Regions from separate parts of the Streptomyces sp. NBC_01012 genome, predicted to be linked through region 4. Evidence: riboswitches for the same ligand, from Rfam matches in the RefSeq annotation. Region 4 holds a riboswitch; each other region holds the start of a gene.
The links. A riboswitch is a leader RNA that binds a small molecule or an ion and turns the genes downstream of it on or off. The one in region 4 is predicted to bind cyclic di-AMP.
Positions count from the first base shown of each region.

Region 1 (4,483 bases), 3.9 Mb from region 4:
TCCGCTCCCCCTGGTCGGCCGCTGACCGGAGTCCGGCGGGCCTGCCAGGGGCGCCGCGCGGGCGTCAGAGCGGCAGCAGGTCGGGGCGCTTTGCCTCGACGTGGTCCCCCGAGGACTCCCCGCGCAGCCTGCGGCCGATCCACGGGACGAGGTACTCACGCGCCCAGTTGATGTCGTCCCGCCGGACCTCGAGCGCTCCACGCTGCGCCTGCGGGGGCCACACCTGGTCGGGGTCGGCCGGCACCTCGATGCCGAGCACCTGGGCGGCGCGCAGCGCGACGCGCGTATGACCCTCCGCCGAGAGGTGCAGCCGGTCGTTGTCCCAGGCCCGCCTGTCCTGCACGGACCGCAGCGACCACAGGTCGAGGACCGGGCAGTCGTAGCGGTCGGCGATGGACCTGACATGTGCGGTGTACGTCGCGATCTTGCCCCGCAGGTGCTTGAGCACGGGGACGCCACGGGTGTCGAAGCCCGTGGTGACCATGACGGTGCCGACGGCCTGTGTCAGATCGGCGACCGCGCGCTCGAAGCGCTCCGCCACATCGTCCGGGTCGGAACCCGGACGGAGGATGTCGTTTCCACCCGCACAGAAGCTCACCAGGTCGGGGGCGAGTTCCTTGGCGCGGGGTACCTGCTCCTCGACTATCTGGTCGAGGAGGCGTCCGCGTACGGCGAGATTGGCGTACCGGAAATTCCCGTGCGTGTCGTCCTCGGGGCCGCCCGCCGCATCAGGGGCCGGGAGCTGGTCCGCGAGGAGCACCGCGAATCGGTCCGCCCAGCCGACGAGCGTTCCATCGGGGCCGGGGTCACCGACGCCCTCGGTGAAGCTGTCGCCAATCGCTGCGTACGACCCGATGATGCCTCGTTGTTTGTTTCTCGAATCGTCTGCCACAAGCGCTTATCCTGCACCTTCTAATGTGACCTACGCGACCGTAATGAGGGGTTGACGGGTGGTGAGAAAGACCACCTGGTCAGTTTTTGGTAAAGCAGGAATAAGGAGCGGGGCGGTGCGCCGTAGCGCACCGCCCCGCTCCTTCGCCCTCGGGGGTGCCTCAGATGGAGACGCCGTGCGAACGCAGGTAGGCGATCGGGTCGACGTCCGAGCCGTAGCTCGGGCCGGTCCTGACCTCGAAGTGGAGGTGCGGGCCGGTGGAGTTGCCGGTGGTGCCGGAGAGGCCGATCTGCTGTCCGCCGGTGACGGTCTGGCCGGCCGAGACCTCGAGCGAGGACAGGTGCGCGTACTGGGAGTACATGCCGTCCTCGTGCTGGATGACGATCTCGTTGCCGTACGAACCGCTCCAGCCCGCGGAGACCACGGTGCCCTGGCCTATGGCCCGGACGCTGGTGCCGGAGGCCGCCTGGAAGTCGGAACCGGTGTGGTAGCCGCTGGACCAGCTGGCGCCCGATGCGCGGTACTGGGTGGTGACGTTGGGGTTCTCGACCGGGGCGCTCCAGCCGGAGCTGTCGCTCTCCGACGCACCGGAGTCGGCGGTCTTCGCGGCCGTGTCCTCAGCCGGAGCAGCCGTCTCCTTCGCCGGAGCAGCCGTCTTCTCGGCCGGGGCGGCCTTCTTCGCCGCCGACGGGGCGGACGTGGAGGGCGCGGTCTGCGCGGAGCCGGAGGCCTTGGCGCCGAGGGTCAGCTTCATGCCCGGCAGGATCAGGCTCGGGTTCTCGCCGACGACGTCACGGTTGTCCTGGTACAGCTTCTGCCAGCCGCCCTTGATCTTCTTCTCGGACGCGATCTTCGCCAGGTAGTCGCCGGAGACCACGGAGTAGGTCTTCGACGCGCTCTTCGCCGCCGGGGCGGGAGTGCTCTGGGCAGCGGACTTCGCGGCCGGCGCGGACTGCTCGGCCGCGTGGGCGCCGGTGGCGCCGATCAGCGGAAGGGCGAGAACGGCGCCACCGGTTCCCGCGGCAAGGACGCCTCGGGAGATCGGGCCGGTCTTCGTACGACGGTGCTTGCCTTTTGCGGGCATGGGGGGTTTCCTCTCCGGCGCCTGCGAGGTGAGCTGTCGGGTTCGGACTGGAGATGCCCGGCCGCATGGTGCGCGACTTGACCCCGAGCCGTACCGGATCTCTCCGGCAGGCGACTTACCTGGTTCCCCCGCTCCTGCCACACGTGAGTCGGTGCGGATTCCGGGCGGCGGCAGGATTAGGCGTTCCGTCCGGATTGACCGTGACCGTAAGCGAGCCGGGTTGCCGTGAACAAGCGTCGGATCGCGAACCGGAATCCGCGCTTCATTCCCGTCGCGGAATTCCCGTCACACTCCGTGGATTACGGATCTTGGCTTTCCGCACGGCGTCCGGAATACCCTTCGGCATCTCCACCACGCACCGTCACGGATATGATCCCACTCACTCACCGTCCCCCATCTCCCGTACAAGCGGGGCATGTTCCACTAAATACATCAATACGGACATCGCGCGATCATCGCCCCTCGGGAGGCCGAGGTCACCACGACCGAGACGGTTGCCCGATGCACCCATGTCGTATCGTCGCGGGCGTGCCCCGTCGGCGAGCGGCGCCGACGCCCGACACCCCAGGAGCCCTTGTGACGCAGCTGCCAGAGGTCCCGCCGACCGGTCCCGAGCCGACGGACGTCGAGCTCACCGGTGTCCGTAACTTCCGCGACGTCGGCGGGCTGCCGACCGTCGACGGCAGCACCGTGCGATACGGGCGCCTCTACCGCAGCGGTCACCTCGCCCACGCCACCGAGACCGACACCGCCTTCCTCGCCGGGCTCGGACTGCACACGGTCTTCGACTTCCGTAACGCCGCCGACCACAAGCTCGACGGTCTCGACGTGGAGCTGCCAGGCGTCCGGAATGTCAGCATTCCGCTCTCCGACCCCGCGGACGGCGCGGAGTTCTGGCGACTGGTGCGCGACGGCGACCTCCAGCAGCTGCGCTCGATCCTGGCGGACGGCAAGGGAGCGGAGAGGATGATCAACTCCTACCGCTCGATCATCAAGGACCGGACCGCCGAACACAGCCGCGTGCTCCACGCGCTGGCCGAGGACAGTGTGCCGGCGCTGATGCACTGCGCGGCGGGCAAGGACCGCGCGGGCCTCTCCATCGCGGTCACGCTGCTCGCTGTCGGCGTCGAGAAGGAAGCCGTCGAGGCCGACTACCTCAAGTCGAACGACGCGCACCGCCGCTACAAGGTCCGCCGCAGCGACTCCTCCCCTGCGGGCATGTCCGACGAGGTGATGGAACTGCTCAGCCCCCTCTTCGGCGCCCACGCGGACTACCTGGCCGCTGCGTTCGACACGATCGAAGAGACCTGGGGCGGAACCGACCGCTACCTCACCGAGGGCCTGAAGATCAGCACCGACACCCGCGCGAAGCTGCGCGAGCGGCTCGTCGAGGGCGCCTGAGGCCGGGGCCGGCCGGAGTCAGCCCTTGCCGGCCACGTTGAACAGGAGATAGAGGAAGCCCGCGATGACGTGCCCGGCGACCAGGTAGGCGATGAGCCGGATCACGACACCGCGGGGCATCCGCCGCTCCTGGGTGTCCGAGCTCTTCGGCCGGCGCGGGCTGAGCGGGTCGTAGTACTCCGAATCGGACATGGCGAGTCCTCTCTGCCGGCTGTTCGGGCCGGGATGACAAAGGGTGCGCACGGACGGTACGCACGGACGGTGCGGGCGGTCGGGGCGTACGGACGGTGCGGTCGGGGCGGGGTCGGGGCGTACAGGCCGCTCAGAGCCGGTGGATCCCGCTCCCCAGACACAGCTCGGCCGCCGGGCTCTGCAGCAGCGTGTGGACGAAGAGCAGACGTACGCCGTCGGCGTCGAGTGCTGCGATCCGGTGCGGGGTGAGCGAGTCGAAGTGGACGCTGTCGCCCGGATCGAGATCGTGCACGGTCTCCCCGAGCACCACCCGCAGCCTGCCGTCCAGGACGTACAGCCACTCCTCCCCCGGGTGGACGCGCACGAGGTCGCCCTCGGTGCCGTACGGGACCCGGACGTGAAGGGCCTGCATGGCGCGGCCGCGTCCGCCCGCCTGCCGGTACTGCCAGCCGCCGGGCTCGGTGCCGCGCCTGCTTCCTTCGGCCGGACCGCCGCGGACGATCGCGTCACGTTCGGGTGGGATCTCGCCCAGGAGCTCGGAGACGGTCGTACCGTAGACCCGGGCGAGACCGAGCAGCATCGGCAGCGAAGGCTGTCTACGGCCCGTTTCGAGCCGGGAGAGGTGGGCCGGCGAGAGCCCCGCACGGCCGGCCGCGCCCTCCAGGGTGAGGCCGCGGTTACGCCGCAGGTCGCGCAGGCGTGGCGCGATCCCCGGAAGGTCGTCGGCCACCCCTCCGTCAGGAGGATTCATGCCTTCCATTGGGCCAGGATCTTTCCCCTGAGGCAAATAACTTGCCTCAGGGGCAAAAAACGAAGCGCCGACCCGGGCGGACCCTCAGCGGTTGGCGACGGCCTGTTTCACCAGGGTCCTGCCGAAGTCCCACATCAGCCCGCCTCCGCTGTGCGCGTCGTCC
Region 1 covers NZ_CP108688.1:663,629-668,111, forward strand. The annotation lists gene OG623_RS02940 (STM4011 family radical SAM protein) at 1-25, shown strand, start outside; gene OG623_RS02945 (SGNH/GDSL hydrolase family protein) at 65-892, opposite strand; gene OG623_RS02950 (peptidoglycan DD-metalloendopeptidase family protein) at 1,053-1,976, opposite strand; cyclic di-AMP (ydaO/yuaA leader) riboswitch at 1,982-2,140, opposite strand; gene OG623_RS02955 (tyrosine-protein phosphatase) at 2,553-3,377, shown strand; gene OG623_RS02960 (DUF6126 family protein) at 3,396-3,569, opposite strand; gene OG623_RS02965 (helix-turn-helix domain-containing protein) at 3,700-4,320, opposite strand; gene OG623_RS02970 (aspartate aminotransferase family protein) at 4,405-4,483, opposite strand, start outside.
Region 1: it holds a riboswitch for cyclic di-AMP, as region 4 does, so the genes downstream of both, OG623_RS02950 (peptidoglycan DD-metalloendopeptidase family protein) here and OG623_RS20855 (transglycosylase family protein) in region 4, are expected to answer to the same signal.

Region 2 (4,483 bases), 2.9 Mb from region 4:
CTGCCGACGTCCACGTGGAGCGCGCCGTCATGTCGCGCAACCTGATCATCCACACCTGTGCGGAGCGTGAACGCGCACTCGCCGACAACTCCTCGACCCCTCGCGCGAACTGGCATGACACCGCCACCGGTCTGATAGACGCCGTCGTCGGGCTCTGGACGGCACCCGTCACGGCCTGCCGCTGACGCCGCCCCGCCTGGCTCGTCCCCCACCGCACGACGAAGTGAGGAACCGATGACCACCACCAGTACCGCACACACGGACGGTGCGCCCGTGCCCTCTGCTGTGGAATTCCCGATGGACAGGGCGGCGGGCTGCCCCTTCGACCCGCCGCCCGGCCTGAAGGCCGAGCAGGAACAGGGGCCGCTCAGGAAGGCCCGCCTGTGGGACGGGAGCACACCATGGCTGGTGACGCGTTACGCGGATCAGCGCACCCTCCTCTCCGACCCGAGGGTCAGCGCCGACATCACCCGGCCCGGTTATCCCGCTCAGGCGCCGCTCAGAGGGGTCGGCTTCAGCTTCATCCTGATGGATGATCCCGAACACGCGCGGCAGCGGCGGATGGTGACAGCTCCGTTCACGATCAAGCGGGTCGAGGCGATGCGCCCCGCGGTCCAGAAGATCGTGGACGGGCTGATCGACACCATGCTGTCCGGGCCGCCGAGGGCCGATCTCGTCCAGGCGTTCGCCCTCCCGGTTCCCTCGCTCGTCATCTGTGAACTGCTCGGAGTGCCCTACGCCGACCATGACTTCTTCCAGGAGAACAGCGGCACCCTCATCCGGCGCACAGCGGATCCCGAGGTGCGGGCCGCGGCCCACGGCAATCTGATCGGTTATCTGGACGAGCTGATGGGGCACAAGATCGCCCGTCCCGCGGACGACCTCCTGTCAGGGCTCGGCACCCGGGTGGGGGCCGAGGAGCTGTCCCGCCGGGAAGCGGCGGAGATGGGCGTACTCCTGCTGCTCGCCGGTCACGAGACCACCGCGAACATGATCGCCCTGGGCACCCTCGCGCTGCTCGAACACCCCGACCAGCTCGCCCTGCTGCGCGAGACCGAGGACCCCAAGGTGGTCGCCGGCGCCGTCGAGGAGCTGTTGCGCTATCTCAACATCACTCACACCGGGCGTCGCCGCGTTGCTCTGGAGGACATCGAGATCGCCGGCGAGGTCATCCGGGCGGGTGAGGGGATCATCGTGCCGAACGACATCGGCAACCGTGACCCCGAGGTCTTCGCCGATCCTGACCGTCTGGACCTCACGCGCGACGCACGGCGTCATGTGGCCTTCGGCTTCGGCGTCCATCAGTGCGTCGGCCAGCCGCTGGCCCGGCTGGAGCTCCAGGTCGTCTACAGCACCCTGTACCGCCGTATCCCCACCCTGCGCCTGGACGCCCGCATCGAGGACCTCCCCTTCAAGCACGACGGGTCGGTCTACGGCGTCCACGAACTGCCCGTGGCGTGGTGATCCCTGGCCGCCGCACCCGACGCACAACGACACCGACGACGAAGGAGTGCTCATGAAAGTGACCCTCGACCAGGACAAGTGCGTGGCATCCGGGCAGTGCGTGGTCGCCGCCGATGACGTGTTCGACCAGGACGACGACGGCATCGCCGTCCTGCTGGACCCCGCACCGGCCCCGGCCCGGGCCGACGACGTCCAGCAGGCCGCGGCCGTCTGCCCGGCGCTGGCCATCCGGATCGAGGGCTGACACCGGGCGCACAACAGAAGCGGTCCGGCGCGTTGTCGCGCCGGACCGCTTTTCGTCGTGGCTGCTTCGTGCGGCGGCCGCCCTTCGGGGCGGCCGGCTTCCCGTGGCGGCCGACGGCGCGTATGCCCCGGCCGCCGCTGCCTCCTCCTCTCAGTGCGGCTTCCAGCTGAGCTTGCCTCCGCCCACCCACCGGACGGTCGCGGGGTCGTCGAGGTCATCGACCGTGATGCCGGCCGCGGCGGCTGCGATGAGCACGTCCGTCATGGCCGTGGCGCTTCCGACCACCTCGCCGTCGATCTCCACGACCCGGAAGGGCGGATCCCCGGGCTGAACGGGCAGGACGGTGATCCGAGGGGCCGAGGGGTGAGGGCTTTGCGTCATAGGCGGATCGGTTCCACGCGAACGCTCTCGGTATGCCCGAAGGCGTCATTCATGAGTCGTATGCCCGTTTTGAGCCGCTTTTTGGAATTGATCCCGTAATCCATAAAAGGCCATTTCGTGTGACCTGAGGCCTTCGCTCGGGCGCAAATCGCCCGAATCGGACTCAGTGACCAGGGTCACCTTATGTGCCCCGGACGCAGGAGCGCGGCGGTCGGTTCCCTTCTGTGCCAAGAGGAATGGGCGGCGCTGTGTGGGGTGGATTACATGAATTCCCGAGAATCGATCTTGCGAATGAATTGTGATCACCGCACCAGGCTTGTTCCTTTCCCTATTTCTCGCCTACGGTCGCCATCACTCCGGGCGGAACGCCGAATCCTGCCGCCGTCCGGTTACCCGACCACTTCTCGTACGGCAGGAGCGGGGGACCCAAGTAAGCGCCGATCCGGTTTCCGGAGCGGCTCGGGGTGAAGTCGCATTCGTATGCGGCCGGGCATCTCCAGCCCGAACCCGACAGCTCACTTCGTAGGCGACGGAGAGGAATTCAGCATGCCCGAAATCGCTAAGCACCGTCGTTCCAGGACCAGTTCGCTCACCCGCGGCATCATCGCCGTGAGCACGGGCGGAGCCGCTCTGGCCCTCCCCGTGATCGGTGCGACCGGCGCCTTCGCCGCCCCGGCACAGCCGACCGCCGTGGAAAAGGCGGCGACGTCGACTGCCGTGAACGGCAAGGGAATTGCAGCGAAGAAGTCCGAGTCCGCCACGTATTCCGTGATCTTGGGTGACACCCTTGCGAAGATCGCCCGCGAGCATTCCGTGAGCGGTGGCTGGAAGGCGCTGTACGAGGAGAACCAGAAGGCTGTCGGCGGAAACCCCGACCTGATTCACCCCGGTCTGAAGCTGACCATTGGTGCCAAGGCCGAGAACAAGTCATCCGACAAGGCGGACAAGGCCCCCAAGGCCGAATCCAAGGCCTCTGCTTCGTCCGACCGTGCCGAGCAGAGCGCTGACCGCGCCGACCGCTCGGAGCGTACGAGCACCAACCTCGCCGCGGAGGGCACGCCCGCCGCCGAGCCGGTCTCGTACACCGACGACCTCGACGGCTGGATCAAGGAGTCGCTCGCCGTCATGGCCGAGCACGGCATCCCCGGCAGCTACGAGGGCATCCACCGCAACATCATCCGCGAGTCGGCGGGCAACCCCCAGGCCATCAACAACTGGGACTCGAACGCCGCTGCGGGCATCCCGTCCAAGGGCCTGCTGCAGGTCATCGACCCGACCTTCCAGGCGTACCACGTGGACGGTACGTCGATGGACAGCTACGACCCGGTCGCCAACATCACGGCCGCGTGCAACTACGCAGCGGACAGGTACGGCTCGATCGACAACGTCTTCGGGGCCTACTGAGTCCTGCTGAGGCGGGACCGCTGGCGCACGGGTGTGTGACAGAGGGACAGAAGTGACGGGTGGTGCGGGTTCGGCGGAGCCCGCACCACCCGTCGTCCGTTTTCCGGTGCCTGCCGGGTCCGGGTGCTCCGTACGGCGGTGTCACGGCCGGGCCGCGACCCGCCGACAGGCCGGGCGGGGCCCGGTTGACTGGTCTCGTACAGGTTCGTCGTCCATACTGCCCGCCGTGGAGCAGCGCATAGATTCGAACACCAAGCCAGAGTTCGCCGCGGGCACTGACCCGGCGTACATCCCCGGCCTGACGGCCCCTGCCCCCGCGCGGACGGAGGCGGAGCCGGAAGCCGAGGAGGGGACGTCCCAGCGGCTTGAGGAGACGACAGGGGAGGCTGAGGGGACCGGAGAGGCCGCGGTCTCGGACGCGCTCGCCACGGAGGCGGCTGACGGATCCGTGGACGGTTCCGGGGCGGACGACGGCGACGCGAGCAAGGACAGCGTCAAGAGCCAGGACAGCGACACGAGCCGAGACGGCGACACGAGCCAGGCAGGCGACGCGGCCACGGAGGGTTCAGCTGCCTCGTCGGACGACGAGGCAGCCACTGAGGCTGAGTCCGAGTCCGAGGCGTCGCGCGGAGGTGCCGATGGCGAGGACGGCCCCGTCTTCGAGGTCAGCGACCGGCGCGGATCCATCAGAGTGGACGCCGAAGGTGTCCGCTTCCGGCTCGACGACCAGGAGGCGGAGTTCGACTGGGCCGAGATCGGCGCGGTCGAGGTCAAGACCGGCCGCTTCGGACGCCGGTTCACCGTGACGGTCCACCTGTCGAGCCGCCGCTGGTTCAACGCCGAGGTCGAGGCCGGGGCCCGGAGCGACCTCAAGGTGTGGACGGCCGAGCTCGACGAGGCGCTGGACGCCCACTTCGAAGAGGAGGCCTGACCTCCACGCTCACCCCACCGCGCACCGGGCCGCTCGTATCGGCCCGGTGCGCGGCGTGT
Region 2 covers NZ_CP108688.1:1,670,404-1,674,886, reverse strand. The annotation lists gene OG623_RS07260 (TetR/AcrR family transcriptional regulator) at 1-185, shown strand, start outside; gene OG623_RS07255 (cytochrome P450) at 235-1,464, shown strand; gene OG623_RS07250 (ferredoxin) at 1,517-1,708, shown strand; gene OG623_RS07245 (hypothetical protein) at 1,859-2,089, opposite strand; cyclic di-AMP (ydaO/yuaA leader) riboswitch at 2,446-2,631, shown strand; gene OG623_RS07240 (transglycosylase SLT domain-containing protein) at 2,636-3,493, shown strand; gene OG623_RS07235 (hypothetical protein) at 3,720-4,424, shown strand.
Region 2: it holds a riboswitch for cyclic di-AMP, as region 4 does, so the genes downstream of both, OG623_RS07240 (transglycosylase SLT domain-containing protein) here and OG623_RS20855 (transglycosylase family protein) in region 4, are expected to answer to the same signal.

Region 3 (4,483 bases), 1.6 Mb from region 4:
GCGGGGCAGGGAGATTCCTGCCGCACGCCAGGCGGCCTGGGTGAGCCCGGAACAGTCGAAGGACGCGGGCCCGGTGGCGCCCCAGACGTACGGCTTGCCGAGCGCCCCGTACGCGAAGTCGACGGCCTGTGCCGCACGGGCGTTGGGCGCTGCCACGGAACCGCGTGCGAGGCCCCGGTCGGCGCGGAGGGCGCTGCCGCCGTGCGTGGCGTCGGCCGAGCGCTCGTAGTCGGCGCGCTGCTCGGCGGTGAGCGTGGCCAGGAGCTTGCGGGCCGCGGCGAGCTTGGTGCGGACCGCGTCCTTGTGCTTCTTCAGGTCGGCCCGGCGGGACGCGAGGACCGCGAGCTCGTCCTTCGCCCGGGCGCGCAGCTGGGCGATGTCGTTGATCTGCCGACGTACGCCGTTGACCGCGCCGGCCTGACGGTCGCCGGCCCGGTCCTCGTAGGCGGCGCGCTCCAGATACTGATCCGGGTCGGACGACAGGGCCAGCCGGACCGCGGGGTCGACGCCGGCACTGCGGTACTGGGCGGTGGCGAACGATCCGAGGGTGTCGCGCGCGGCGTTGAGGCGCTCGGTCCTGCGGGCAGCCTCGTCGCGCAGGGCGTCGAGGGACTTCTCGGAGGCCGTCGCCTCCTCCTTCGCGCCGTTGTACTTCTCGGTCGCGACCTCGGCGTCGTGGTAGAGCCGTTCGACCTTGGCCTCGACCTGGGCCGGGGTGAGCTGGGGATCGGCCTGGGCGGCGCCGTCGAGGGCGGTCGCGGTCGCCGCCCCCGCGAGGGCGAGGGTGGCTGCGGTGCGTGCAGCAGGTCCGGTGAACAGACGCTGCTTGGGCTTGCGGTGAGCGGCTTTCCGATCGGCGGCCACGGGGGTGGTGCGTCCTTCCGTTCGACTGCCCGTCGGTGGGTGCCGCGGGCCCACCGGGCCCGGAGGCGGGCCACCACAGGGGGAGTGGCCCGCCGCCGGATTCCTGGCGGGGCGACCGGGGAGCCGCCCGGTACGGGGGCGGTGGTGCGGAACCGGTCACCTGGGAGGGACGCTAAGCCCGGCACACAGGTAAGAGGTGTAATGACAGGTATTGCCCTCATAAGTTGTTTCGTTTATGGCGAATGATGTCGGATGACCGGAAAAATCAACCGGAGTCCGGCAATTCGCGCGCACGATGAGTGCGCTCATCGGTAAGTCCTACCTGGCCCAAGAGTGGTGAAATCACATGGTTAGGCTGCGGCCATGGACGTACTCATCAATGTCTTCGTGGCCCTGCACATCATCGGTATCGCCTCCCTGCTGGGCGGCTTCCTGACCCAGATGAAGGCCATGGGGGCGGGCACGGCCCGCTTCGTACCGGCCATGCTGCACGGCGCGCTCACCATGCTCGTCACGGGCGTCGCGCTGGTCGGGCTGAACCAGGCCGACGACCAGAGCGTCAACAACATCAAGATCGGCGTCAAGCTGCTGGTCCTGATCGTGGTCCTGGCGCTCGTCTATGTGAAGCGGGACGACGAGAAGGTGAGCAAGGGCGCGTTCGCGGCCGTCGGCGGGCTGACGGTCGTCAACATCTTCATCGCCACGCTCTGGACCTGAGCGGGCCGCCCGGACTTCGGCGGCCCGCCCCGCACACGCGTTACGCCGGGCGCACGCTGCCGTAGATCGGCATGTAGTAGATGGACTCCTCGCGGACGTTCGCACCCGGCTTCGGCGCGTGGATCATCATGCCGTCGCCCTTGTAGATGCCGACGTGGCTGATGTCGTCGTAGAAGAAGACCAGGTCCCCCGGCTGCAGATCCGCCGTGGCCACCCGGGTGCCGACCTCGACCTGGTCCCAGGTGGTGCGCGGCAGGTCGACGCCCGCCGCCTTCCAGGCGGCCTGGGTGAGCCCGGAGCAGTCGTACGAGGACGGGCCCGTCGCCCCCCAGACGTACGGCTTGCCGATCTGGGCGCGTGCGAAGGACAGGACCTTCTCGGCCTTCGTGGCGTAGCCGCTGTCGGAGCCCGTGCCGCCGGTCCCCGTGCCGGACTCCTCCTTCGCCGCCTCCTCCTTGGCCGCCTCATCGGCCTTCTTCTTCGCGGCGGCCTGCTGCTTGGCCAGCTCCTCGGCCTTGCGCTTGGCCTCGGCCTTCTTCTTGCGCTCCAGCTCCGCGAGCCGCGCCTTCTCCTCGGCGGTCAGCTTCGACAGCAGTGAGCGGGCCTCGGTGAGCTTCGTCTGCACCTGCTGCTTGCTGGTGCGCAGCGTCTCCTGTGACTCGGTGAGCGTCTCCAGGCTCTTCGTCGCCTCGGCCCGCTTCGCCGCGGCCTCCTTCTGCTGCGTACGGAAGTCGGCGACCGCCTTCTGCTGCTGGCTGGTCATCCTGGCCATCAGCTGGTCCTGGTCGAAATACGACTGCGGGTCGTCCGCCAGGAAGAACGTCGCGGTCGGGGCGATCGAGCCGCTGCGGTACTGCGCGGCGGCGTAGCTGCCCAGCTCCCGGCGCGTGTCGTTGAGCTTGTCGGCCCGCTTCGCCGCGGCGTCGAGGAGGGCGTCGACCTTGGCGCGCTGCTCGGCCGATGCGGTCTTCGCTTTGTTGTACTGCTGCGTCGAGGTGCCGGCCTGCCGGTAGAGGGCGTCGACCTTCTTCTGGACTTCCTCGATGCTGGGCTTGGGTTCGGCGGGGGCGGCCGTCGCGCTCTGCGTGGAGAGCAGGGTGACGGAGGCGAGAGCCGCGGTCGTCAGACCGACGGCGGGCGTGGTGGTGCGCACGCGGGTGCGCGGCTTTCGATGCGACGCCAAGGCCGGCATCTCCTTCCGTGGACCGCCTACCGGGTTAGCTGTCGGGTTCGGGCGGAACACGGAAGGCTGCCCTACGGTCCGGTGGAGATGGACCGATTCACCCCAGTACTGCGTGTGGGTCCCCGGTTCCGTGCCTCCTGGGGGAGTACGGATTCGGCGCGGGCGCCCGTGCGGCGTGGTTCGCCTCAGGGGATACGGGCACCTTCCGGAGCACGCTAGCCAACCCGTGGTGTCCCTGTGAAGGTTGATGTTCGATATGCCCGATACATTTTCGTGACCTTTTCCGGACGGCGGTCCGCGACGGCGGATTCCGCACCCGAATCTCACGGAACGTGGGCGGACCGTCCCGCAGTGCACACGGTGTCGGTACCGTCTCGTCAATGCCGCCCCGGGTTGTCGGTGCGGACGCCTAGACTCGTGAGGCGATGAGCAGCCTCTTTGACGACAGTTTCCTGACCGGCCTCCAGCAAGCGCAGGACGGTCCCCCGCCGCCCCCCGAGGAGCACGCGCCCGAGGCGGTGCCGGAGGGCCTCTTCGAGGACGTCTTCGACGCGCCTCCGCCCCCGCGCGACGCCTACTACCGCGACGGTGCCCCGCGCCCCGTCATCGACTCCGCCGCGCTGCTCGACGGGCTGAACACCGAGCAGCGCGCCGCCGTCGTGCACGCCGGATCGCCGCTGCTCATCGTCGCCGGGGCCGGCTCGGGCAAGACCAGGGTGCTCACGCACCGGATCGCCCATCTCCTGGCCGAGCGCGGGGTGCACCCGGGGCAGATCCTCGCGATCACCTTCACCAACAAGGCCGCCGGTGAGATGAAGGAGCGCGTCGAGGACCTCGTCGGACCCCGCGCCAACGCCATGTGGGTCATGACGTTCCACAGCGCCTGCGTGCGGATCCTGCGCCGCGAGTCCAAGCGTCTCGGCTTCACCTCGTCGTTCTCGATCTACGACGCGGCCGACTCCAAGCGTCTGATGGCGCTGGTCTGCCGTGATCTGGACCTCGACCCGAAGCGCTATCCGCCGAAGTCGTTCACGGCGAAGGTCTCGAACCTGAAGAACGAGCTGATCGACGAGGAGACCTTCGCCGGTCAGGCAGCCGACGGTTTCGAGAAGACGCTGGCCCAGGCGTACGCGCTCTACCAGGCGCGGCTCCGCGAGGCCAACGCCCTGGACTTCGACGACATCATCATGACGGCGGTGCACCTGCTCCAGGCCTTCCCGGATGTCGCCGAGCACTACCGCCGCCGCTTCCGGCACGTCCTCGTCGACGAGTACCAGGACACCAACCACGCCCAGTACACCCTGGTGCGTGAGCTGGTGGGCCCGGCCGGCGAGGGCGACGCCCCTGGCGAGCTGTGCGTCGTCGGTGACGCGGACCAGTCGATCTACGCCTTCCGTGGCGCGACCATCCGCAACATCCTCCAGTTCGAGGAGGACTATCCGGACGCGACCACGATCATGCTGGAGCAGAACTACCGCTCCACCCAGACGATCCTCTCCGCGGCCAACGCCGTCATCGAGCGCAACGAGAGCCGTCGCCCCAAGAACCTCTGGACGAACGCCGGCACCGGCACCCGGATCACGGGCTACGTCGCGGACACCGAGCACGACGAGGCGCAGTTCGTCGCCGACGAGATCGACCGGCTGACGGACGCGGGGGACGCGAAGGCGGGCGATGTGGCCGTCTTCTACCGGACCAACGCCCAGTCCCGTGTCTTCG
Region 3 covers NZ_CP108688.1:2,972,901-2,977,383, reverse strand. The annotation lists gene OG623_RS13110 (NlpC/P60 family protein) at 1-864, opposite strand, end outside; gene OG623_RS13105 (hypothetical protein) at 1,228-1,581, shown strand; gene OG623_RS13100 (NlpC/P60 family protein) at 1,622-2,773, opposite strand; cyclic di-AMP (ydaO/yuaA leader) riboswitch at 2,772-2,933, opposite strand; gene pcrA (DNA helicase PcrA) at 3,190-4,483, shown strand, end outside.
Region 3: it holds a riboswitch for cyclic di-AMP, as region 4 does, so the genes downstream of both, OG623_RS13100 (NlpC/P60 family protein) here and OG623_RS20855 (transglycosylase family protein) in region 4, are expected to answer to the same signal.

Region 4 (4,483 bases):
AGGATGCGGACACCCTGGACCTTGCGCGGAGTGACAATCAGCACCTCGGATACGGGCACGGCATCCACTACTGCCTGGGGGCGCCGCTGGCCCGGCTGGAGGGGCAGGCAGCCCTGGCGACGCTGCTCGGACGCCTCCCCGACCTGCGGCTCGCTGCGGAACCTGCCGATTTGCGCTGGCGCGGCGGGCTCATCATGCGTGGACTGCGCACACTTCCCGTCGAGTTCGCTCCCGGGGATCGGATCGAGAAAGGTGACAATCGGTCAACTCTGTGACTTCGGCGTGATCTCCGCTGCATCGACTTGTGACACACGTTCGAGTACGGCTAGGTTCACGGTTCGACTCACCCGTCACATGTCAGTCACACGGAAGGCAATCCCATGGGCTCCGCGACCGGCAGACACCGCCGCCCTCGCCAGGCACCCGCCATCGTCGTCGCCGCAGGCGTCACAGGGTCGGCGATTGCCATCCCGCTCCTCAGCGCCGGTGGCGCTCAGGCCGCTGACGCGTCGACCTGGGACCGGGTCGCCGAATGCGAGAGCGGCGGCGTGTGGAGTGCCGACCTCGGCAACGGCCGCTACGGCGGTCTGCAGTTCACGCAGGACACCTGGTCGGACTACGGCGGTGGGGAGTACGCGCGCCGCGCCGACCTCGCCAGCCGCTCGCAGCAGATCGCGGTCGCCGAGAAGGTGCTGGAGGACAAGGGCCCGCAGGCGTGGGCCAGCTGCGCGGTGATCTCCGGGCTCGCCCTGGACGGGGCGCTGCCGGGCGTGGACCCGGGCGACGAGGCCTCCGCCGACCCCTCGGACACGGCGACCCCGTCCGAAACCCCCTCGTCCGAGGCGACGGACCCGGCGGAATCCGCGGATCCGTCGGACGAGAAGGGCGGTTCCGGCGACTCGGACAGCTCCGACGCGAAGGACGAGGCGGGCAAGGACGCTTCCGGCGACGCGACGGACGAGGACAGCGGCTCGGACAAGGGTGACGGAGCGGGCGCCTCGGCGTCCGCGACCCCGTCCCCCGGGGCCACCGGCTCCTCCGGCGCCTCGAAGGGCGACGGGGCGAAGGCCGGCAAGCACCGCGGCACCCCGGCGCCCGAGGCGGGCGCGGAGCGGGGCGACGGGCGGGAGTCCGGCCGGCACGCCTCGCGCGGCGAGTCCGACGCGCGTCAGGACGCCGAGGGGACGTACACCGTCCGCGAGGGCGACAACCTGTGGGCCATCGCCGAGGCGCAGGACCTCTCCGGCGGCTGGACGGCGCTCTACGAGGCCAACAAGGACGAGCTGGGCTCGGACCCGGACCTGATCCTTCCGGGACAGAGCCTGGACCTCCTCGGCCTCAACTGATCAAAAGCGGGAAAACACCCCGAAACCAGGGGTAGTTCAGAGACCTATGTCCACTTATGCGTAAGTGAGACATGGGTCTCTTTGCTTCAACCGGTGCGCCCGGTCCGTCCGGTCCGTCCATTTCGGCTCCGACCTGCGAAAATGATCCGCCTGGCCGGACCGGTACGGGCTGATTGGTCGTTATGTCCATCTTTGAATGTGAGGGTTGCGTGTGTTTACGGTCGGAGCCGCTCGCACCGCGGGCACCTTCGACCGTCACGCCGAATCCTGCCGTCGGCCGAAGGGAACCGACGCGTAAAGCGCCGTAGGCAGGAGCGGGGGACCCAGGTAAGCGCCGGACTCGGCCGTCGGAGGACGGGCGGAGTGCGGCTAGGGGTGAAGTCGTCCGCGAGTAGGGCGACCGGGCACACTCACAGCCCGAACCCGACAGCTCACCTCGTAGGCGTCGGTGAGGAGAACCATGCTGCTTTCCAGCAAGGGCAAGCACCGCCGCCCGTCCAAGGCCGTCCGTGTCGCCACCCTGGCCGGTGTCGCCGGTGCCGCTGTCGCCGTCCCGCTGATGGGCGCGACCGGCGCCTCCGCCGCTTCCGTCGACACCTGGGACGCCGTCGCCCAGTGCGAGTCGGGTGGCGACTGGTCCATCAACACCGGCAACGGTTACTACGGCGGTCTGCAGTTCTCGCAGTCCAGCTGGGCCGCCGCCGGCGGTACGCAGTACGCCGCCCGCGCCGACCTGGCCACCAAGGACCAGCAGATAGCCGCGGCCGAGAAGCTCCTCGACATCCAGGGCCCGGGTGCCTGGTCCTGCGCCGGAGCCGGCGGGCTGACGAACGACGGTGTGGACCCGGGCGTCGACACCGGCTCCTCCGCGAAGAACGGCGACACGGACCCGCAGGCCACCCAGGAGCGCACGACCGAGCAGCCCACCACGCGCAGCGAGAAGCGCACCGCGCCCGAGAAGACCGTCACCACGCCGACCGGCGACAAGGTCGAGAAGGGTGACGGCGAGTACAAGGTGAAGGCCGGCGACACCCTGAGCAAGATCGCCGAAGCGAAGAAGGTCGACGGCGGCTGGGAGAAGCTCTTCAAGCTGAACGACGACATCGTCGACGACGCCGACCTGATCTTCCCGGGGCAGCAGCTCCACCTGAAGTAGGCGAGCGGCTCCATCTGAAGGAGCCGGAAACAGCCCGGGGTGCTCCTCCTGCCCCGGAGACCCGGCCCGGCGTGCTGACCCCCCGCACGCCGGGCCGACGGTCGCTCGCCGTAGAATTTTTTGAGCTTTGCCCGAAATGTGGATCCTTGGGTCCTTTTTCGTCCCAGGAGACGGGCGCACGGCCGACGGAGCGCCATGAGCCGGTTAGGCTCGTGGCGCAAGGCCACAGTGACCCTGCACAACCAGTGTCAGATCCCAGAAGGAGATGCCTCGTGCCGTCCATCGACGTCGTCGTAGCCAGGGAAATCCTCGACTCCCGGGGTAACCCCACGGTCGAGGTCGAGGTTGGCCTCGACGACGGCAGCACGGGACGTGCTGCTGTTCCGTCCGGCGCCTCCACCGGTGCGTTCGAGGCCATTGAGCTTCGCGACGGTGACCCCAACCGCTACCAGGGCAAGGGCGTCGAGAAGGCCGTCCTCGCCGTGATCGAGCAGATCGGCCCGGAGCTCGTCGGCTATGACGCCACCGAGCAGCGTCTCATCGACCAGGCGATGTTCGACCTGGACGCGACCGAGAACAAGGGCTCCCTCGGCGCCAACGCCATCCTCGGTGTCTCGCTGGCCGTGGCGCACGCCGCGTCCGAGGCGTCCGACCTCCCGCTGTTCCGCTACCTCGGCGGCCCGAACGCGCACCTGCTGCCCGTTCCGATGATGAACATCCTGAACGGCGGCTCGCACGCCGACTCCAACGTGGACATCCAGGAGTTCATGATCGCGCCGATCGGCGCCGAGTCCTTCTCCGAGGCCCTGCGCTGGGGCGCGGAGGTCTACCACACGCTGAAGAAGGTCCTGAAGACCAAGGGCCTGTCCACCGGTCTCGGTGACGAGGGCGGCTTCGCCCCGAACCTCGAGTCGAACCGCGCCGCCCTCGACCTCATCCTCGAGGCCGTCAAGGAGGCCGGTTACGTCCCGGGCCGCGACATCGCGCTCGCGCTCGACGTCGCCGCGTCGGAGTTCTACAAGGACGGCGTCTACGAGTTCGAGGGCAAGTCCCGCTCGGCCGCCGAGATGACCGAGTACTACGAGGAGCTCGTCTCCGCGTACCCGCTGGTCTCCATCGAGGACCCGCTGTACGAGGACGACTGGGCCGGCTGGAAGGTCATCACCGACCGGCTGGGCTCCCAGGTGCAGATCGTCGGTGACGACCTGTTCGTCACCAACCCCGAGCGCCTGTCGCGCGGCATCGAGGAGGGCTCGGCCAACGCCCTGCTCGTGAAGGTCAACCAGATCGGTTCGCTGACCGAGACCCTGGACGCCGTCGAGCTGGCCCAGCGCAACGGCTTCAAGTGCATGATGTCCCACCGCTCCGGTGAGACCGAGGACGTCACCATCGCCGACCTCGCCGTCGCCGTGAACTGCGGCCAGATCAAGACCGGCGCCCCGGCCCGCTCGGACCGCGTCGCCAAGTACAACCAGCTGCTGCGTATCGAGGAGATCCTCGACGACGCAGCGGTGTACGCCGGTCGTTCGGCGTTCCCGCGGTTCCGCTACGAGGGCTGACGGCCCGAGTCCGGAGCACCAGCCTCCGTCCGTCCCCGCATCCGGTCCCGTACCGTGTGCGGGGACGGACGTGCGTAACGGGGAGGCGTGAGACATGGCCGGGAAGGACCGCGACCGGTTCTCCACCGCGACCAGGCTGCGACTGCTCGGTGAGCAGACGGCGGCCCGTGTCTACCGGTCCCAGAGCCGCCGTCAGGCCCGGCGCTCCAGGCTCACCGGGCGTGCGGCGTTCCTGGCGCTGATCGTCTGCTCCCTGGTGGTCGCCCTCGCGTACCCCATGCGGCAGTACATCTCCCAGCGCGACCAGATCGCGGACCAGGAGAGGCTCTCCCGGCAGGCGCACGAGCGGACCGAGGAGCTGCGCGACGAGAAGGCGCGGCTCAAGGACGACGCGTACATCCGGCGTCTCGCTCGCCAGCATC
Region 4 covers NZ_CP108688.1:4,609,594-4,614,076, forward strand. The annotation lists gene OG623_RS20845 (cytochrome P450) at 1-275, shown strand, start outside; gene OG623_RS20850 (transglycosylase family protein) at 381-1,346, shown strand; cyclic di-AMP (ydaO/yuaA leader) riboswitch at 1,637-1,806, shown strand; gene OG623_RS20855 (transglycosylase family protein) at 1,807-2,502, shown strand; gene eno (phosphopyruvate hydratase) at 2,775-4,061, shown strand; gene OG623_RS20865 (septum formation initiator family protein) at 4,156-4,483, shown strand, end outside.